4 regions of the Peribacillus sp. SIMBA_075 genome follow, and region 1 is predicted to be linked to each of the others. Evidence: predicted binding sites of a transcription regulator. Region 1 holds the regulator's gene; each other region holds the start of a gene.

What was found. The regulator LexA, encoded in region 1, represses DNA repair genes until DNA is damaged. The targets are predictions, from matches to a motif close to CGAACATATGTTCG.
Region 2: a site for LexA is predicted at 1,487-1,500, ahead of uvrB (excinuclease ABC subunit UvrB). Genes of this name have one in related genera too.
Region 3: a site for LexA is predicted at 1,958-1,971, ahead of recA (recombinase RecA). Genes of this name have one in related genera too.
Region 4: a site for LexA is predicted at 1,291-1,304, ahead of addB (helicase-exonuclease AddAB subunit AddB). Genes of this name have one in related genera too.

The regions. Positions count from the first base shown of each region.
Region 1 is NZ_JAWRYN010000024.1:312-3,530, forward strand. Features, by position in the region: gene SB775_RS16860 (hypothetical protein) at 1-268, opposite strand, end outside; gene SB775_RS16865 (glucosaminidase domain-containing protein) at 572-1,186, shown strand; gene lexA (transcriptional repressor LexA) at 1,431-2,054, opposite strand; gene yneA (cell division suppressor protein YneA) at 2,210-2,521, shown strand; gene SB775_RS16880 (YneB family resolvase-like protein) at 2,541-3,197, shown strand.
Region 2 is NZ_JAWRYN010000003.1:56,680-59,898, reverse strand. Features, by position in the region: gene SB775_RS03650 (catalase) at 1-986, shown strand, start outside; gene SB775_RS03645 (CsbA family protein) at 1,182-1,412, shown strand; gene uvrB (excinuclease ABC subunit UvrB) at 1,632-3,219, shown strand, end outside.
Region 3 is NZ_JAWRYN010000001.1:307,508-310,726, forward strand. Features, by position in the region: gene pgsA (CDP-diacylglycerol--glycerol-3-phosphate 3-phosphatidyltransferase) at 1-514, shown strand, start outside; gene SB775_RS01545 (competence/damage-inducible protein A) at 537-1,769, shown strand; gene recA (recombinase RecA) at 2,116-3,162, shown strand.
Region 4 is NZ_JAWRYN010000004.1:2,252-5,470, reverse strand. Features, by position in the region: gene addB (helicase-exonuclease AddAB subunit AddB) at 1-1,161, opposite strand, end outside; gene lepB (signal peptidase I) at 1,352-1,915, opposite strand; gene SB775_RS04810 (TVP38/TMEM64 family protein) at 1,949-2,563, opposite strand; gene SB775_RS04805 (YhjD family protein) at 2,857-3,219, shown strand, end outside.

The DNA of each region.
Region 1 (3,219 bases):
ATTCTCTATAAGACAAAATACTAGTTTTGAGAGCAGCATAGTTGCCTATGCTTGCATAGCCATAAAACCAGCCCATGAAAATTCCTGCAACCAAATGGTGTCGATGGCTGATGAAAATGGAAATGAATAAGCCTAGAACCAAAGCGATGGCAGGGATGAATTTTGGAGGAATTGGAAACATGACCTTAATAAGTTGAGTAAGTGTCATGATGGTAGGAATGGCTATCACTGCATCCCAAAAGTTTGTATGGATGGTTGGGAAGTCCATAATGTCACCACCTTAGAAGTTTTCACAATTAATTTTTACCATTTACAAAGGATTTATACCATATTAATTAATGCAATATAAACGATTGATCAATGAAAGTTGATACAACAAGTTTCGAAGACTTTCAGAGTTCAATGTGAAGCCGCTCAATGTATGCTGGCTCTTTTTTGATCATAGTGAAGACAATTAACCAAATATCAGTACCTTTTTTGCTGGACATGCTGTCACCCTTTTCATGGTTTAGAATACGATATGAATGAAGATAACCAGTTAAGAAAGTGAGTCCTAATGATGGAGGTTCTAATGAGCAAGGAAACGTTTATTAAGGAAATTGCTCCATATGCCCTGAAAATTCAAAAGGAATTTAAAATTTTGCCTTCTGTGATCATTGCACAAGCTTGTTTGGAGAGTGGATATGGGACAAGCTTTTTAGCAAATCAAGGAAAGAATATATTCGGTACAAAAGGTGATTTTAAGGGCGAGTCAGTCATTATACAAACAATTGAATACGTCAACGGTGCACCCGTTCAAGTATGGAACAAATTCAGAAAATACCCAACATGGGAAGAAAGTCTAAGAGATCTTGCCAATCTATATGTAAAGGGAACTTCATGGAATAGAAGTTTGTATACAGCCGTCATTGGAGAACAAGATTACAAAAAAGCACTCAAAGCAATATTCGATGCGGGTTACGCCTCGGATCCGAAATATATAGAAAAACTGGCGAACCTAATCGAAACAAGCGATTTAACTAAATATGATGAAAGCATCGAAGAGGTCTATCATATCGTCAAAAAAGGGGATTCCGTATCTGCGCTTGCAAAAGCATATGGTTCTACGCAAATGCAGATTCAACAGTGGAATGGATTGGTCGATCTTAACCTTATTAAAGTGAACCAAAGATTAAGAGTGAAATGAACATTTACAGGGAGCGGGGTTTTATCTCGCTCTTTATTAATTTTATGGTTTCATATTTTTCCTAAAGTACATATATCCAGAAAGCGATACCTTGCCTATCAACCGCCATAAATGAATAATGTTTAAATACTCCTATGAAAACACGCTTCTATTAAAAAAATATTTCAAACCTAGTCTTCCAAATGCATAATGATAGAATTTCGGACATAAATTAAACAAACAAAAAAAAGCGCATTTAGCGCTTTTAATGTATTTGTCTATATAAGCCAATTACTTTTCCAAGTATCGAAACATCTCTTAAAATAATTGGTTCCATATTTGAGTTCTCAGGCTGAAGCCTTATGTAATCCGGTTCCTTAAAGAATCGTTTTACAGTGGCTTCATCATCTTCCGTCATGGCCACGACGATATCTCCATTATTGGCACTGCTTTGTTGTTTCACGATGACATAATCTCCATCATGGATTCCTGCTTCAATCATACTTTCGCCCATGATTTCTAGCATGAAAACATGGTCATCATGTGGAACCATGCTTTCGGGAAGCGGAAAGTATTCTTCTATGTTCTCAATTGCAGTTATCGGCATGCCCGCGGTTACTTTACCAAGTAACGGCACGTTCACGACACTAGCTTTGGGGATATTATTCGCTTCCTCCAAGTTCAGTATTTCAATGGCCCTCGGCTTGGTTGGGTCACGTCTTATCAGACCTTTACTTTCCAGGCGGGATAAATGTCCGTGTACTGTTGAACTTGATGCAAGTCCCACTGCTTCGCCAATCTCCCGGACGGAAGGTGGATACCCTTTTTGGCGGACCTCTTCTTTAATGAAATCAAGGATATCTTGCTGCCGTTTTGATAGTTTAGTCATATGTGCACCTCTTCTCCAATGTTCTTTGCCCCATTATAGCATGGCCCCCAATTCTATACAAACATAAGTTCGAATTTAGTTGTTGACTGAAACAAACGTTCGTATTATAATTTTGACATAACATACGAACGAACATTCGCTTTGGAGGGTTATTTATGAAAAAAATATACAAAAATTATGTATATACGATTCTGTTAGCTGGATCAGTATTCATCTTTTCAATTTTATTCTCTTGTACATTGGACAATGATCAAAAAAAGGATTTCCTTTCTATAGAAGTAGGTGAAGGCGACACCCTATGGGGAATTGCCGAAAAATATGATGAAGCTGATTTGACAAAAAAAGAATTCATTGGTTGGATAGAAGAGCATAATGGAGTCAGGGCAGATTCGATTAAACCTGGTCAAGTCATTGTCATACCGGTTAAAGGGGAAGAACTTGTTCAGAATTTGGCAAGTCAGCAGTAAGCAGTGAAGGTAGGGTATTATGAAGGCAATAATCTATTGTAGGGTCAGCACAGAAAAAGAGTCACAGGAGACATCATTGGCAAGGCAGGAAGATGAATTAGTCAAATTGGCCGAAAAGTTGGATATGGAAGTTGTTTCCATAATAAAGGAACAGGAAAGCGGTTATGAGTTAAACCGGGATGGCATTTTTGACATGATCGAACTATTTAAAGCCAAAGAAGCCGAAGTTCTATTAATCCAGGACGAAACAAGACTAGGAAGAGGGAATGCCAAAATAGCCCTTTTCCATGTCATCCTTAAAGAAGACGTGAAAATCTATACGCTCTCACACGATGGGGAAATAGAGTTATCGGATTCGGATGCCATGGTCATCCAGATAGTCGGTATTGTAGAGGAATATCAAAGGAAATTACATAACTTAAAAATAAAACGCGGGATGATAAGAGCCGTTGAAAAAGGCTACCGCCCTCAAAACAATCTTCAGAACCAAAGGAATTCTACTGGAAGGGAACGTATGGAAATTCCCATTGAAGAGATTATTAAACTCCGGGCCAATGGATTGACATTTGCAGAAATCGCAGCCACTTTAAGGGGCTTTGGATACAATGTATCCAAAGCTACGGTGAACAGGCGTTTTCTCGAACATCAACTAAATATACAGGAAAGTCAATCATAGAACTTGTAATTTCGCTTTTTTT
Region 2 (3,219 bases), on a different contig from region 1:
GCATTCCTGCCAATTACCGCATGATGCAAGGGTCAGGGGTCAATACTTATAAATGGGTGAATGAGGAGGGCAAAGCCGTACTTGTCAAGTATCACTGGGAACCGAAACAAGGGATCAAGAACCTGACCCAGAAAGAGGCTAATGAAATACAAGCTACGAATTTCAATCATGCCACACAGGATTTATATGAAGCGATCGAACGTGGGGACTACCCGGAATGGGATCTAAACGTACAGATCATGAGTGATGACGATCATCCTGAATTGGATTTTGACCCGCTGGACGATACAAAGATCTGGCCGAAAGATGAATTCCCATGGCTACATGTCGGTACGATGGTATTGGATAAGAATCCGGAAGACTATTTCACTGAAGTGGAACAGGCTGCATTCGGCACGGGTGTCCTAGTGGATGGATTGGACTTCTCGGATGACAAGATGTTACAGGGACGTACTTTTTCTTATTCCGATACACAGCGTCACCGTGTTGGCGCGAATTACCTGCAATTGCCGATTAATGCTCCAAAGAAACGGACAGCCACGAATCAGACTGGCGGACAGATGCAATATGAAGTTGGCAGGGGGAACCAAAGCCCCCACATCAACTACGAACCATCAACAGTTGGCGGTTTGAAAGAAGCTGAACAGACGGGCAAGGAGTATACACCTATGGTAGAAGGGAAACTTGTCCGTGAGACAATCGATCGCCAAAGCAATACGAAGCAGGCCGGTGAAACATTCCGTGAATTCGAAGATTGGGAAAAAGATGATTTAATCTCCAATTTAGTGTCGGCATTGGCTCCTGCCGACAAGCGCATTCAGGTAAAAATGATTGCCCTCGCTGAAGAGGCTGATGAAGAGTATGGCCGCAGATTGAAAGAGGGATTAGCCTCGGCTTCTAAACATACGGAATCTTCAAAACCTCTGGGTGGTACGGATAATCCGGAGGCCGCAGTTAGAAAAGGACATGAAGCCGATCCATATTGATTGGTCTGAAAAGAAGCAAACATCCCTTTAAAAGGGGTTTGCCTCTTTTTTTTATGGGCATAATTGATGGATGGGTGGGTGGAACGATCTTCTAAGGATGCTTTTGAAAAACTAGTGGGAAATTAATTGGCAAAAAACTTCATAATCATTTAAACTGAAACTACTCTATTTTTCTCTTATAAAGGAGATGAAAAAATGATTAAAATTCTTTCTGCCCTTTTCTTTCCTTGTCTACTTGTCATGCTATTTTCAAGAGTCACCTATAACAATGTCGTGGGCCTTGTTTTAACTGTTGCCTTGATTACAGCTTCTGCATATAAAGGTTATACGCATACAAACTTATTGATCATCGTTGATGCCTTATCCCTTACAGTGGGATTTTGGTTATCAAAAAGAATGATGAAACGAACATCCAAGAGCGCCTGACATCAAAGGTGCTTTTTTTTTCTAAAAACATTCCATTTCCCTCAACAAACCATGAGTCCATAAAACTAAAAAGTAGAATGGATGTTCGCTTATTGCTGGTTTGTTTTGAGGCTATTGTGGTAGAATGAGTATATATACTTTCTTAAACCGGAATAAATAGAAGGGATATGCTCATGTCCCGTTTTCATATAAAAATATTTCAATAGGAGGCTATGCTTGGTGAAGGATAAGTTTGAGTTAGTCTCAAAATACTCTCCTCAAGGAGATCAACCTGCAGCAATTGAAATGCTTGTCGAAGGCATTAAAGAGGGAAAGGAAATGCAGACATTATTGGGGGCAACGGGGACAGGGAAAACGTTTACCGTTTCGAATGTTATTCAACAAATCAATAAACCGACACTTGTCATTGCCCACAATAAAACGTTGGCAGGGCAGCTTTACAGTGAGTTCAAAGAGTTTTTCCCTAATAATGCCGTTGAATACTTCGTCAGCTATTATGATTACTACCAGCCAGAAGCTTATGTTCCCTCCACTGATACATTCATCGAAAAAGATGCAAGCATCAATGATGAAATCGATAAACTGCGTCACTCGGCAACCTCGTCATTGTTCGAAAGGAAAGATGTCATCATCATTGCCAGTGTTTCGTGCATATATGGGCTGGGTTCTCCGGAAGAGTACAGGGAGATGGTTGTTTCTCTCCGTACAGGCATGGAAATAGACCGAAATGCCTTGCTCCACAGGCTCGTGGATATTCAATATGAGCGGAATGATATTGCTTTTCAACGGGGAACTTTCCGCGTTCGCGGTGACGTGGTTGAAATTTTCCCGGCATCACGCGATGAACATTGTGTACGGGTCGAGTTTTTCGGAGATGAGATAGACCGTATCCGTGAAGTCGATGCCCTGACTGGTGAAATCACAGGTGAACGCGAACATATCGCTATTTTCCCAGCTTCCCATTTCGTAACCCGAGAAGAGAAAATGAGGATAGCCATTCAGAATATCGACATGGAACTGGAAGAGAGATTAAAGGAATTAAGGGAAGATGAAAAACTTCTTGAAGCACAGCGCTTGGAGCAACGGACCCGTTATGATTTGGAAATGATGCGGGAAATGGGTTTTTGTTCAGGGATAGAGAACTATTCCCGCCATCTAACGCTTCGCCCATCAGGTGCGACACCATACACTTTAATGGATTACTTTCCAGAGGACTTCCTATTGGTCGTGGATGAATCACACGTTACCCTTTCGCAAATCCGGGGCATGTTCAATGGAGATCAGGCACGAAAGCAAGTGCTTGTCGATCATGGCTTCCGTCTGCCGTCTGCAAAAGATAACCGCCCTCTAAGATTTGAAGAATTCGAAAAAAAGGTCCACCAATCCATATTCGTTTCGGCAACTCCGGGACCATATGAACTCGAACATACGCCAGAAATGGTTCAGCAGATCATCCGTCCAACCGGATTGCTGGATCCAACGATTGAAGTGCGGCCAATTGAAGGACAGATAGATGACTTGATCGGTGAAATACAGGAGCGGGTCAAAAAGAACGAACGTGTCCTCATTACGACCTTAACGAAAAAGATGTCTGAAGATTTAACTGATTATTTAAAGGAAATTGGCATCAAGGTCCAATACCTCCATTCGGAAGTGAAGACCTTAGACAGGATAGAAATCATCCGGGAACTGCGAATGGGCAAATATGATGTACTTGTCGGAATCAATCTATTAAGGGAAGGCCTGGATATTCCGGAAGTGTCATTAGTGACCATTCTGGATGCCGATAAAGAAGGGTTCCTTCGCT
Region 3 (3,219 bases), on a different contig from region 1:
TCCTTTTTCTTGGGGGACGCTGACTTGGGGAGAATACAGTTTGCCAGTGGCACATTTAGCTGGTGCCATCCTCTTTATCATCGCTTCTACTACTGATTGGATCGATGGCCATTTTGCCAGGAAATATAATATGATTACTGATTTAGGGAAATTTTTAGATCCATTGGCTGATAAGCTTCTGGTTTCGGCTGCCCTAATTGTATTGGTTGATCTGGATTTAATGTACGGTCAGTCTTGGATTGCTATCGTGATCATTAGTCGTGAATTTGCAGTGACCGGTTTGCGTTTGGTACTGGCGGGTACAGGGGAAGTGGTTGCAGCGAACCAGCTTGGTAAAATTAAAACATGGGCACAAATTGTTTCTATTTCGGCATTATTGCTGCATAACCTTCCATTTGCCCTCATTTCTCTTCCGTTTGCTAATATCGCATTATGGATTGCATTGATTTTTACAATATGGTCAGGTTTGGATTATTTTATAAAAAACAAAGAAGTATTTGTTAATTCCAAGTAAAACGAATGGTGGTTTTGAAAAGATGGATGCAGAAATCATTGCAGTGGGCTCTGAGCTTCTTTTAGGACAAATCAATAACACTAATGGGAGATTCCTATCGCAGCAGTTTGCGGAAATGGGAATCAATGTTTTTTACCATACTGTAGTCGGGGATAACGACCGTCGTTTACAACAAGCTATAGAAATCGCTGAATCAAGGGCGAACTTGATCGTCTTTACAGGTGGACTAGGACCTACCAAAGATGATTTAACGAAGGAAACGATTGCTCGCCATATAGGGAAAAAGCTCGTTTTTAATGATGAGGCTTTGCAATCCATTGAAGCTTACTTCCAAAAACGGGACCGGCCGATGACGGAAAACAACAAGAAGCAGGCCCTTGTATTGGAGGGCAGTGAAGTGTTGGCGAACGATCATGGCATGGCACCGGGAATGGTCTTGTCCAAATCTGGGATTACATATATGCTTCTACCTGGTCCGCCAAGTGAAATGGAGCCGATGTTTTTAAGTTATGGTTATGAATCGATCATGAATAAATTGGATAAGCACGAACGAATCGATTCCAAGGTTCTTCGGTTCTACGGGATAGGTGAAGCCGAACTGGAAACGGTTATTGAAGATCTTCTTGTCAATCAAACGAATCCGACAATTGCTCCTCTGGCAGCCGAAGGGGAAGTGACGTTAAGGATTACCGCTAAAGACTCATCCAAAGAAAAATGCGAAGAGCTTATTTTAGAATCGGAAAAAGAAATCCTTAGCCGGGTAGGTAAGTTCTATTATGGAAGTGATAATACTTCGCTAATAAAGGAACTTGTAAAAGAATTAACGGTCCGCAAACTTTCAATCGCGGCAGCCGAAAGCTTGACAGGTGGAATGTTCCAAGAACAGCTGACAACCATCCCGGGGGCCGGTAAAGTTTTCAAAGGCGGCATTGTCAGTTATACGAATGATGCAAAGTCAAATGTACTTAGCGTCAGTGATGATACCATCTCAGAGCACGGGGTGGTCAGCGGTGAGTGTGCAATGGAAATGGCCTCTAATGTCCGGAAAAAGCTCGATGCAGACGTAGGCATAAGCTTTACGGGTGTCGCAGGACCGGATGAACAGGAAGGCAAGCCTGTTGGTACAGTATTCGTTGGCATTTCTTATCGGGATGGAAAGACTCATTTCAAAGAATTGAATCTTTCCGGAAGCAGGGCGCAGAACCGTATTCGCAGTGTGAAGTACGGCTGTCATTACCTGTTAAGGGATTTATAAACGCTGAAGCAGAGCTTTTTACGGCTCTGCTTTTTTATTTGGTTGAAAAAGTTTGTTTCTTGAAAAAACGGGGAAAAAGAAAAAAGTTAATTCAAAGAAAAAAGTTTTTAAAGTGAGTATGTGAATGGAAATGGGGATTTCCTCAAGATAAAATGGTTTTTTATAAAGAATATCCCGAAAGAAAAAAACGAATGAATGTTCGACTTTTTGCTTGGCAAAATAGTAAAAAGAGTATATAGTAAAGATAGGTTTTGAGACAGGATACAACCTTGATCTCAAATAATTGCTAACGTTAGAAAACCTTTAATCGGACAGCCGATTATTTGAATATAGAGGAGGAAATTGAGTGAGTGATCGTCAAGCGGCTTTAGATATGGCGTTAAAACAAATTGAAAAACAATTTGGTAAAGGTTCTATTATGAAACTTGGGGAACAGTCTGATCGAAGGATTTCAACGATTTCAAGCGGTTCTTTAGCATTGGACGTAGCATTGGGAGTAGGCGGATATCCAAGAGGTCGGGTCATTGAGATATATGGACCTGAAAGCTCCGGTAAAACGACTGTTGCATTACATGCTATTGCAGAAGTACAAAAGACTGGTGGCACGGCTGCATTCATTGATGCTGAGCATGCTCTAGATCCAGCATATTCAGAAAAACTTGGTGTGAATATTGATGAGCTACTGCTTTCACAGCCTGATACGGGTGAACAAGCCTTAGAGATCGCCGAAGCGTTAGTTCGAAGTGGAGCGGTAGATATCATAGTCATTGATTCGGTTGCCGCACTTGTTCCTAAAGCTGAAATCGAAGGTGAAATGGGAGATTCCCATATGGGTCTTCAAGCACGGATGATGTCTCAGGCACTTAGAAAACTGTCTGGTGCCATTAATAAATCAAACACCATTGCCATTTTCATTAACCAAGTCCGTGAAAAAATTGGTGTAATGTTTGGGAACCCAGAAACGACTCCGGGAGGCCGGGCATTGAAGTTCTATTCAACTGTTCGCCTGGAAGTGCGTCGTGCGGAACAATTAAAACAAGGTAATGAAATTGTCGGTAATAAAACTAAAATCAAAGTTGTAAAAAACAAGGTTGCCCCTCCATTCCGTCAAGCAGAAGTTGATATCATGTATGGTCAAGGGATTTCTCAGGAAGGTGAAATCATCGATATGGGTGCAGATCTTGATATCGTCCTTAAAAGCGGCTCATGGTACTCATATAATGAAGAGCGTGTCGGACAAGGCCGCGAAAATGCGAAGCTGTTCTTAAAAGAAAATCAGGATATCGCTCTGGAAATTTCTCAGAAAATCAGAGATCACTATAATCTTGATGGAGAACATGAATTGCCACCAGAGGAAAATGAAACAGAAGAACATTTTGAATTACTTGATTAATGGTAGGAAAAGGCCTAAGCTTGATAGCTTAGGCCTTTTCTATATATTGTGAGAAAA
Region 4 (3,219 bases), on a different contig from region 1:
CAAAGTCGAACGAATCAGTTCAATCAGAGGATGATTCAGCATGGTCCGTTTGGAATCGACGAACAAGGGGATTTGATAATCCCGAAAAACGGTTTGTAAAATATCTGTGTATGCCTCTCCATTTCGGACTAAAATCGCAATATCACGGAAACGGTGCTGTTTCTTTCTGACAAGCGTCAAGATGTCCCGGGCAACTCCTTCAATCTCAGCTCTGCGGTTAACTGCCTGGGCGATCGTTACATCAGGTGACTGCCCAAACGTCCGTGCAGGACGAATGGCAAAGTAAGTTTCCAGATGATTCAGGCCCGGACTCTTTCCAAACCTTTCCGTCCCTTTTAAGATTCGGTCTTCAGAAATGGGTATACCGTTCCTCAATCCAGCCTGATAAAGGTTATGATAAAGATTTCCCGTTTGCCTGAACAATTGCAAATCATCCGGAGCATATTGTCTGTAGGGCTGATCTAACGTCAGCGAGACCGTTACACTCCTGCACAGCTTCATCATTTCTTCCACAATCAACAATTCCTGTGGCGTCAAGCTATAAAAACCATCGATATAGATATCCGCATTCCTTATATATGAAGACTCAGACATTTTCTCGATAAGCAAAGTGAAATAGTCTTCGGAATCTAAATATTTGCCAACCATTTCATCCTCAAACGCCTGATAGACCAATTCAAGGTCATGAAGTTTATCCTGAATGCCGCTGCCGGAGGGTGATGTTTCGGTCAAATAGTTTTGAATGTCATCCGGTTTGATGCAATACTGCTTGAACTCAGCCAGCATAAGCTCCATCTGTGCAATGAACCCCTGCTTATCAGCAGATCGACGAAACATCTTTAACTCTTCTTTTTTATCCTCCATGATCTTCCTTATCAACATATTAACGCCAACGCTGTCCAAATGGAGCCGGCTCATTCCCCCAGTTTCCTGAAGAACGCGCCAAGCAAGCCTGCTAAAACTGAAAACCTGTGTACGGATCATTCCGGCAAGGCCTGGTGTTTTAATTAATTTATATTCAGATAGAAACGTCATCTGATCAGGAACGAGGTAGATAATTGGATTGCCTTCGGGATTTTCTGCCAATTTGGTGCGAATTTCGCCCAATATATTCGAAGTTTTCCCTGCACCCGATCTTCCCAGTAAAAAACGGAGTGACATCTCTTTTCCCCCTTATACAACATAATATCTAGATCCATCATACCAGAAATACTTTCGTCTTTTTGACTAGGTTTCTGTTTCCAATTAGATTTACATTCTATTATTTTACCGTTTTCCTTTAAAAAACACCAATCGTACGTTCGCGTTTCCTCCAAAAGAAAAAGCCCTGATAATTTTCGGGCTTCCTCAATCATTCACCTGTAAATTTATAATTGAACTCTTTGATCGGCCAATATCGAACATCGACTTTACCGACAACATTTTCAACTGGTATGTAACCAAAGTGACGGCTGTCCGCACTTTCAAGGCGATTGTCACCCATGACAAAAAGCTTGCCCTTCGGGACTGTTGTCATGCCCGTCAATTCCTTTAATGTAAAATCGCCCGTAAAATCCTGTCCCGGGAAACCTTCCTTGTATTTCTCAAGATAAGGCTCATCCACTTTCTCACCATTTACGTAAAGCCAATCATCTTTATAACGAATGCGGTCACCTGCAATCCCTATAACTCGCTTAACATAATCTTCCTGTGCATTCGCATGAAAAACTATAATGTCAAAACGGTTGATATCTTGAATCTGATAATGGATTTTATTCACGACAAGTTTATTGCCGTCTTCAAGAGTCGGCTGCATCGAATCCCCTTCAACATCATAGCTTGAAAAGAAAAATGTACGGATTAAGATGTAAATAACAAAAGCTATCATGGCTGCTTTTATCCAATCGGACAAAGAATTCTTGTTTGTTTTTTCCATCTGGTTCAACCCCTACTACATTTATATACTAATTTATTGTCCTTCTTCTCTCTTCATGCTTTTATTTAATCGGACTTCCAGTCTTTTTCCCACATACCATAGGATAAAGATGACAATCCCGATAATGATCGTACGTACAGGCTTATGTATTAAGGATACCAAATCGTAACCTACGAAGCTGATCGTAAAAATCATCACCGCTTTCCCTCCAACGACTGCAAGTCCATATTGCAAGGGACTTACCTTTGAAAGTCCTGCCACGATATTCACGATGGCCGACGGTGTAAAAGGGAAGCAGAGCAGTATGAACAAAGGACCGAATCCATGGCTTTCCACCCAAACCATCAACCTCTGCACCTGCTTATGTTTTTGCAAAAATCGAAAAAACCTCATTTGACCATATCTTCTAATAACTAAAAAGATCAAAAAAGACCCCGCTACTGCACCAATCCAAGAAAATAAAAATCCCCACCAGAGACCAAAAGCCGTTGCATTTGCAAGCACGAACACCACTAAGGGTAAAAAGGGCAAAAAAGCTTCCAACATCGGCAGTAAGATTCCGGGAATTGGACCGAATGAGCGATATTGCTGAATGAGCGCCGATATATTATCAAGTGTAAACCACTCACGTATAGTATCCAAATCCATAATTATCTCCCTCGACATGCTACTATCAAAGCAGCATAAACTTATTAAAAACCGTTTACTTTAGATATATCACTTTCCCCTGAAATTGCAAGAATTATTATCCATATATCTTCATACTTTCCCTATCTCAGGAAAACATAATCTTGTTAACAAAAATTTCATCATTTATCAAAACTTCTTGCATATAAACTTAAAATACATTAGGATAAACGAACGAGAACAAACGTTCTGTTTTTTCACAAGATATACATATTAATATTAAAAACGTGCTTTTTTAGAAAGGAGCGGTCATGATGACCCGCATTCCAGAAGATGACCGAAATATGATTGAAAAAGCCATCTACCTCCCTATGGTTATTACAGTCTTAAACCGGGATCTCAAGGTCATCGAAATTAGTCCGTTTAAATTAAAAAGGCCCTATTCGGAACTAGTCGAGCATATATTAAAAGTCGTTCAGGACGATCTTGCCGAGGTACGGCGCTATTTGCGCAAGGAGAATATTAAAGTAAGTGAAATCAAACGTGATGAATCCTTCACGATGTATTGTTTTTTATATAAAGGATATGAAGAACATCATAATTATTTCAATCCCCGCCTTCGGAATAAGACGGAAGACTTGTTATGTTATTACTTTTTCGAAAAAAGTCACCATGCT